Regions from separate parts of the Acidovorax sp. K2F genome, predicted to be linked through region 2. Evidence: riboswitches for the same ligand, from Rfam matches in the RefSeq annotation. Region 2 holds a riboswitch; the other holds the start of a gene.
What was found. Region 2 has a riboswitch for S-adenosylhomocysteine ahead of ahcY (adenosylhomocysteinase). Riboswitches for the same ligand answer to the same signal wherever they lie in the genome.

Region 1 (4,007 bases), on a different contig from region 2:
GCGCAATGGCCAGCGTGAGCCGCTCCTCCAGCCCCTGGGTGAGCGCCAGCGCCTGGGCGTTGAGCTGCTGCAGCTGGCCCGCCAGCAGCCGGGCCTGGGGCTCCAGCGCGCGGGCGGCGGCGGTGGGGCGGGGCTCGCGTCCGCTGCGGTCAAACAGCTGCACATCCAACTCGGCCTCCAGGTGGGCGATGGTCATGCTCACGGCCGACGGCACACGCGACAAGGCCCGCGCGGCGGCCGAGAACGAGCCGTGGTCGAGCACGGTCAGAAACACCTGCACGCTGTCAGAGTTGAAGGCCATGGCGGTTTAATCTATCAATAAAACTGAAACAAGCTGACTTTATATGTCAGTGAGGCGAATATAAAGTACTGGCCATGGACAAGACACCCACTTTTTTTGGCCTGCAAGGCGTCAAGCGCCGCGTGATCTACGTGACCCTGTACGAGCTGATCGCCATCGGCGCCGCCACGGTGGGCCTGGCGCTGCTCACGGGCCAGGGCGCGGGGCATTCGAGCGTGGTGGCGGTGGCAGCCTCGGTGATCGCCATCGTCTGGAACATCGTCTTCAACTGGGCGTTCGAGCGCTGGGAGGCACGCCAGCCCGTGCGCGGGCGCAGCGTGGCGCGGCGCGTGGCGCACGCCATCGGGTTCGAGGGCGGCCTGGTGTTCACGCTGGTGCCGCTGTTTGCCTGGTGGTTTGGCGTGAGCCTGTGGCACGCGTTCGTGATGGACCTGGGGCTTATCGTGTTCTTCCTTTGTTACACCTTTGTCTTCAACTGGGTGTTTGACCACCTGTTCGGCCTGCCCGCGTCGGCCATGGCGGCGTAGTAACAACAGCCCCGAGCGCGCTTCTTCAAACAATGTCAACCGCCGTTCGCCGGCGGGCTGGGGCGCTCAGCCGCCACCCATAATCGGCCCCATGCGAGGGCCGTTTTTATTGCTGCTGCGGGGTTTGCGGGGTCGGTGGGCTGGCATGGCGGCCTGCTGCGTGCTGGCAGGCTGTGCCAGCAACGCCCCCACCCCGCGCGGCGAGGTGAAAGGTGCACCCACCCATGCCGCCGAACTGGCCCAGTCCGATGCCAACCGCATGGCCACCCTGGCCATGCAGGAAAACCTGGACGGCCTGCTGCGCCTGGCCGATAAGCTCTACCGCCGCAACCCTGGCGAATGGCGCAAGGGCGCCGCCACCAGCCGCGAACAGGCGCTGGAGCAGCTGCGCACCGCCGTGCTGCAGCGCCAGCCCTGGGCCCCACTGCAGGGCCGCCGCGACATCGCCGCCATGGCGCTTGCCCTGGCACCCGAGTTCGCAGGCGACCGCGTGGCGGCCTTCATTTACGCCACGGCCGACATGATCGTTACCGCCCACGGCGGCAAGACCGAGTTCTTCTTGCTCGACGGCATGGATGCCCAGCACCTCTACAACGCCGCGCGCAACGTCGAGACCGCCGTGTGGCTGCTGGCGCAGCGCCGCAACCCCCAAGGCCAGCCCCTGCTACTGGCCGACGAGATCGGCCAGCAGGGCCGCAACCTGAGCTTCGAGCGCGAGTTCGGCAAGATCATCGCGCGGCTGGACCTGCTGGCCGCGTTCACCACCGAAAAGTACCGCCGCGCTGCCATCAGTTACGTGCAGGGCATTGTGGGCGGTACCTTTTTGCAATTCCTGCCGGTGCGTTGATGCGGCGAACGCCAGCTCGTATCACCCGGTAAAATCCGCATCTGCCCAAGGAGCGTTGCAGCGGCCTCTCACCACGACGGGGCCGTCAGGCTTGGGTACCCAAAAGCTATTCAAGCCCCACCGCAACGACGCTCACCTGTTTTTCTGCTGCCCCTGCACAGGTGAGTCCTATGTCCGTGTCTGCCCCGTCCATCTCCCCCATGAAGCTGTCCGGCCTGGAGCCCGTCTCCATCGGCGAGGGCACGCTGTTCGTCAACATCGGCGAGCGCACCAACGTCACCGGCTCCAAGGCGTTTGCGCGCATGATCTTGAACGGCCAGTACGAAGAGGCCCTGGCCGTGGCGCGCCAGCAGGTAGAGAACGGCGCCCAGGTCATCGACATCAACATGGACGAGGCCATGCTCGACAGCAAGGCCGCCATGGTGCGCTTCCTGCAGCTGATCGCCTCCGAGCCTGACATCGCCCGCGTGCCCATCATGGTGGACTCCTCCAAGTGGGAGGTGATCGAAGCCGGTCTGCGCTGCATCCAGGGCAAGGGCATCGTCAACTCCATCAGCATGAAAGAGGGCGTGGAGAAGTTCAAGCACGAGGCGCGCCTCGTCAAGCGCTATGGCGCTGCGGCCGTGGTGATGGCGTTTGACGAAGTGGGCCAGGCCGACACTTACGCGCGCAAGATCGAGATCTGCGAACGTGCCTACCGCGTGTTGGTCGATGAGGTGGGCTTTCCGCCCGAAGACATCATCTTCGACCCCAACATCTTTGCGGTGGCCACCGGTATCGAGGAGCACAACAACTACGCGGTCGACTTCATCGAGGCCGTGCGTTGGATCAAGCAGAACCTGCCGGGCGCCAAGGTGTCGGGCGGTGTGTCGAATGTGTCGTTCAGCTTCCGCGGCAACGACCCGGTGCGCGAGGCCATCCACACCGTGTTCCTGTACCACGCCATCCAGGCGGGCATGGACATGGGCATCGTCAACGCGGGCATGGTGGGCGTGTACGACGACCTGGAGCCCGTGCTGCGTGAGCGTGTGGAAGACGTGGTGCTCAACCGCCGCCCCGACGCGGGTGAGCGCCTGGTGGAGATCGCCGAAACCGCCAAGAGCGGCGCCAAGGACGAGAGCAAGAAGCTCGAATGGCGCGGAACGCCCGAGCACCCCAAGACCGTGGGCGAGCGCCTGTCGCACGCGCTGGTGCATGGCATCACCGACTTCATCACCGAAGACACCGAAGAGGCCTACCGCGCCATCCTGGCCAAGGGTGGGCGCCCGCTGCACGTGATCGAAGGCCCGCTCATGGACGGCATGAACGTGGTGGGCGATCTGTTCGGCGCGGGCAAGATGTTCCTGCCCCAGGTGGTGAAAAGCGCGCGCGTGATGAAGCAGGCCGTGGCCCACCTGATCCCCTACATCGAAGAAGAAAAGCGCCAGGACGAACTGGCAGGGCGTGATGTGCGCAGCAAGGGCAAGATCATCATCGCCACTGTGAAAGGCGATGTGCACGACATCGGCAAGAACATCGTCACCGTGGTCCTGCAGTGCAACAACTTTGAGGTGGTGAACATGGGCGTGATGGTGCCCTGCCACGAGATTTTGGCGCGCGCCAAGGTCGAGGGGGCCGACATCGTGGGCCTGTCGGGCCTGATCACCCCCAGCCTCGAAGAGATGCAGTACGTGGCCGGCGAGATGCAGAAGGACGACCACTTCCGCATCAAGAAGATCCCGCTGCTCATCGGTGGCGCCACCACCAGCCGCGTGCACACCGCCGTCAAGATCGCTCCGCATTACGAAGGCCCTGTGGTCTACGTGCCCGATGCGTCCCGCAGCGTGAGCGTGGCGCAAAGCCTGCTGGGCGACGGCGTGCAGAGCTACGTGGATGAGCTGAACGCCGACTACGACAAGGTGCGCACCCAGCACGCCAACAAAAAGGCCACACCCCTGTGGCCCTTGGCCAAGATCCGCGCCAACAAGACGCCGATCGACTGGTCGGCCTACCAGCCCGCCGTGCCCCGCGCGCTGGGCCGCCGCGTGTTCAAGAACTTCGACCTGGCCGAGCTGGCCAAGTACATCGACTGGGGCCCGTTCTTCCAGACCTGGGACCTGGCCGGCCCGTACCCCGCCATCCTCACCGACGAGATCGTGGGCGTGGAAGCCACGCGTGTGTTTGCCGATGGGCAGGCCATGCTCAAGAAGATCATCGAAGGCCGGTGGCTCACGGCCAGCGGCGTGATGGCCCTGCTGCCCGCCAACAGCGTGAACGATGACGACATCGAGTTCTACACCGACGACACCCGCACCGAAGTGGCCATGACCTGGTACGGCCTGCGCCAGCAGGC
Region 2 (4,007 bases):
TCTTGAGCACCACGGTCATGAACATTTCTGGCGCGAAGAAGGGCAGGCCGGTGAACTGCAGGTTGGCGCCGTCGGTGATGGTGTCGCCCAGCTGCACGCCGCCGTGCGTGGTGAAGCCGATGATGTCGCCCGCGTAGGCTTCTTCGACCGCCTCGCGGCGCTGCGACATGAAGGTGACGACTGAGGTGGGGCGCAGCTCCTTGGCGGTGCGCTGCACCTTGAGCTTCATGCCCGGCGTGTACTTGCCGCTCGCCACGCGCACGAAGGCGATGCGGTCGCGGTGGTTGGCGTCCATGTTGGCTTGCACCTTGAACACCACGCCAGCAAAGCCTTCGTCTTCGGGCTGGATGGTCTTGACCACGGGCTGTTTGTTGACTTCGAGCGTGCTCACGCGCGGGCCAGGTGGCGGTGCCATGTCTACCAGTGCGTCCAGCACCTCCATCACCCCGAAGTTGTTCACGCCGGAGCCAAAGAACACAGGGGTCAGCTTGCCGGCCAGGAAGGCCTCGTGGTCCCATGCGGGGGATGCGCCCACGGCCAGTTCCATACTCTCCAGCGCGGCGTCAAACTCGGCGCCGAAGCGCGCGCGCAGTGTGGTTTCATCCGACAGAGGTATGGATTCAAAGTCCTGCGGGCGGCGTTCGCTGCCGGACTCGAACACCGTCATGGTCTTGGTGCGCAGGTTGATGATGCCGCCGAAGGCCTTGCCCTGGCCTACGGGCCAGGTCATGGGGCAGCAGGGCATGCCCAGCTCGCGCTCCACTTCGTCCATGATGTCCAGCGGGTCGCGCACTTCGCGGTCCATCTTGTTGACGAAGGTAATGATGGGCGTGTCGCGCTGGCGGCAGACTTCGATCAGGCGGCGCGTCTGCGCTTCCACACCGTTGGCAGCGTCGATCACCATCAGCGCCGAATCGACGGCGGTGAGCACGCGGTAGGTATCTTCCGAGAAGTCCTTGTGGCCGGGCGTGTCGAGCAGGTTGATGACATGCTCGCGGTAGAGCATCTGCATGACCGACGAGGCCACCGAGATGCCGCGCTGCTTTTCAATTTCCATCCAGTCTGACGTGGCGTGGCGGCTGGCCTTGCGGCCCTTCACGGCGCCGGCGATCTGGATCGCGCCCGAGAACAGCAGCAGCTTTTCGGTCAGCGTGGTCTTACCCGCATCGGGGTGGGAAATGATGGCAAAGGTGCGGCGGCGCCGGGTTTCTGGGGCGTAGGACACAGGGGTTCCTGAATGGGATGGAGCGGGGCAGCGTGCCCTGCACAAGAATCTGGGGGCGGGGCCTGCGGGGAGGCCACGAGGTCTGCGGTCGCGGGATTTTACTGTTCCGTGCAAGGCTCGGGGATGGATTGCCCCGCTGGCGTAGCGCCGGGCGAGCACTTGCTTTTATAATCCGGCGATCCGAGGAGCGTTGCAGCGTCCCCAGCGTAGGCGGGGCGTGAGGCTCGGAGTCATCTAGCAACGACGCTCATCCACTTCGCGTGCGGTGAGTCGTATCGACCATCCCCTTCGCGCAGTGGCTTTTCAAACATGCTTTGGAGCACACCATCATGAACGCACGCGTCAACGCCCCGGTCAACACCGACTGCATCATTGCCGACATCGGCCTGGCCGAATGGGGCCGCAAAGAGATCCGCATCGCCGAAACGGAAATGCCTGGCCTGATGGCCATCCGCGAAGAATTCGCCGCCAAGCAGCCGCTCAAGGGTGCGCGCATCACCGGCTCGTTGCACATGACGATCCAGACCGCCGTGCTGATCGAAACCCTGCAGGCGCTGGGTGCACAAGTGCGCTGGGCATCGTGCAACATCTTCTCCACACAAGACCACGCCGCAGCCGCGATTGCTGCCGCTGGCACGCCCGTGTTCGCCATCAAGGGCGAAACCCTGGCGGAATACTGGGACTACACCCACCGCATCTTTGACTTCGGCGCTGCCGGTACCGAGGGCGAAGGTCCCAATATGATCCTGGACGACGGCGGTGATGCCACGCTGCTGATGCACCTGGGCAAGCGCGCCGAAAAGGATGCATCACTGATCGCCAACCCGACCAGCGAAGAAGAAACCTGCCTGTTCAACGCCATCAAGGCCAAGCTGGCCGTGGATCCGACCTGGTACAGCCGCAAGAGCGCCCACATCATCGGCGTGACCGAAGAAACCACCACCGGCGTATTGCGCCTGAACGAAATGGCCGCCAAGGGCAGCCTGATGTTCCGTGCCATCAACGTGAACGATTCGGTGACCAAGTCCAAGTTCGACAACCTGTACGGTTGCCGCGAATCGCTGGTGGACTCCATCAAGCGCGCCACCGATGTGATGATCGCCGGCAAGGTCGCCTGCGTGGCGGGCTACGGTGACGTGGGCAAGGGCTCTGCCCAGGCGCTGCGTGCCCTGAGCGCCCAGGTGTGGGTCACCGAGATCGACCCCATCAATGCCCTGCAGGCCGCAATGGAAGGCTACAAGGTCGTGACGATGGAATACGCTGCCGACAAGTGCGACATCTTCGTGTCTGCCACCGGCAACAAGAACGTGATCCGCTACGAGCACATGGCCGCCATGAAGGACGAAGCCATCGTGTGCAACATCGGTCACTTCGACAACGAGATCGATGTGGCTTCGCTGGAGAAGCTGCAGTGGGACGAGATCAAGCCCCAGGTGGACCATGTCATCTTCCCTGACGGCAAGAAGATCACGCTGCTGGCCAAGGGCCGCTTGGTGAACCTGGGTTGCGCCACTGGCCACCCCAGCTTCGTGATGAGTTCCAGTTTCGCCAACCAGACCATCGCGCAGATCGAGCTGTTCACCAAGCAGGACGAGTACCAGGCTGGCAAGGTCTATGTGCTGCCGAAGCACCTCGACGAGAAAGTGGCGCGCCTGCACCTCAAGAAGGTGGGCGCCATGCTGACCGAACTCACTGACGAGCAGGCCGCCTACATCGGCGTGTCCAAGCAAGGCCCCTACAAGGCCAACACCTACCGCTACTGATCCCTGTGCAGCGCGCCCCGGCGACGGGGCGCGCGCACGGTGGTCTGGCGCCGTTGCTCGGAGCAATGTCTGATTGCTCTTTAATTGATAGCTGCTGGCGCATGATTCACTAGCGCTACCAGCCGATTTGACTCTAAAAGGATGGGCGCGATGCGCGCAGATGTATTTTTGGTGGAGCGTGGCCACGCTGCCACGCGCTCGCAGGCGCAGCGCCTGATTGCCTCGGGCGTGCAGTGGCGCCTGTCGCCGCTGGCGCCCTGGCAGAAGGTGGTGAAGAACGGCGACGACATTCCGTCAGTGGCCGAGGTGCAGCTGCTGGACGATGCAGAAGCCAAGTACATCTCGCGCGGCGGGCTCAAGCTGGAAGGCGCGCTCAAGGCGCTGGGCCTGTCGGTGGCTGGCCTGCGGTGCCTGGATGTCGGGCAGAGCACAGGCGGCTTTACCGACTGCCTGCTTCAGCAGGGCGCTGCCCAGGTGATTGGGGTGGACGTGGGCCACGCCCAGTTGCACGACCGGCTGCGCAGCGATCTGCGTGTGGTGTGTGTGGAGGGCGTCAATGCCCGCTCGCTCACTCCCGATGCGTTGGTGCAGGCTTGTGAGATGGCCTTGTCCGAAGTCATCGTGCCCGAAGAGGACAACGAGACCCAACCCGAGGCACCCTACAGCTGGATGCGCAACGGCGGCTTGGTGGACGAGGCGTACGACGACAGCGACGACGCCAAGGACCAGGACATTGAGGCCTTCAAGTCCGAGCGCGCGCAGCGCGCCCAGGGAACGCTGCCGGTGGAGCGCCGCCGCCGGCCCGAGTGCGCTGATGTGGACATCACACCCAGTTTTGCGCTGGTGACCGGTGACCTGTCTTTCATCTCGCTCACCCTGGTGTTGCCTGCGTTGGTGCCGTTGCTGGCGCCCCAGAGCGACCTGGTCATGCTGGTCAAGCCGCAGTTCGAGCTGCAACCCGGGCAGGTGGGCAAGGGCGGTATCGTGCGCGATGAGTCCTTGTATGCGGTGGTGGAGCA

Region 1: linked by a shared signal. The riboswitch ahead of metH (methionine synthase) and the one ahead of ahcY (adenosylhomocysteinase) in region 2 are both predicted to bind S-adenosylhomocysteine.

What each region holds. Positions count from the first base shown of each region.
Region 1 is NZ_JAOBSQ010000001.1:230,016-234,022, forward strand. Features, by position in the region: gene N4G42_RS01110 (LysR family transcriptional regulator) at 1-301, opposite strand, end outside; gene N4G42_RS01115 (PACE efflux transporter) at 376-828, shown strand; gene N4G42_RS01120 (hypothetical protein) at 920-1,675, shown strand; S-adenosyl-L-homocysteine riboswitch at 1,717-1,816, shown strand; gene metH (methionine synthase) at 1,837-4,007, shown strand, end outside.
Region 2 is NZ_JAOBSQ010000052.1:33,873-37,879, reverse strand. Features, by position in the region: gene N4G42_RS20720 (peptide chain release factor 3) at 1-1,225, opposite strand, end outside; S-adenosyl-L-homocysteine riboswitch at 1,402-1,481, shown strand; gene ahcY (adenosylhomocysteinase) at 1,555-2,988, shown strand; gene N4G42_RS20710 (TlyA family RNA methyltransferase) at 3,139-4,007, shown strand, end outside.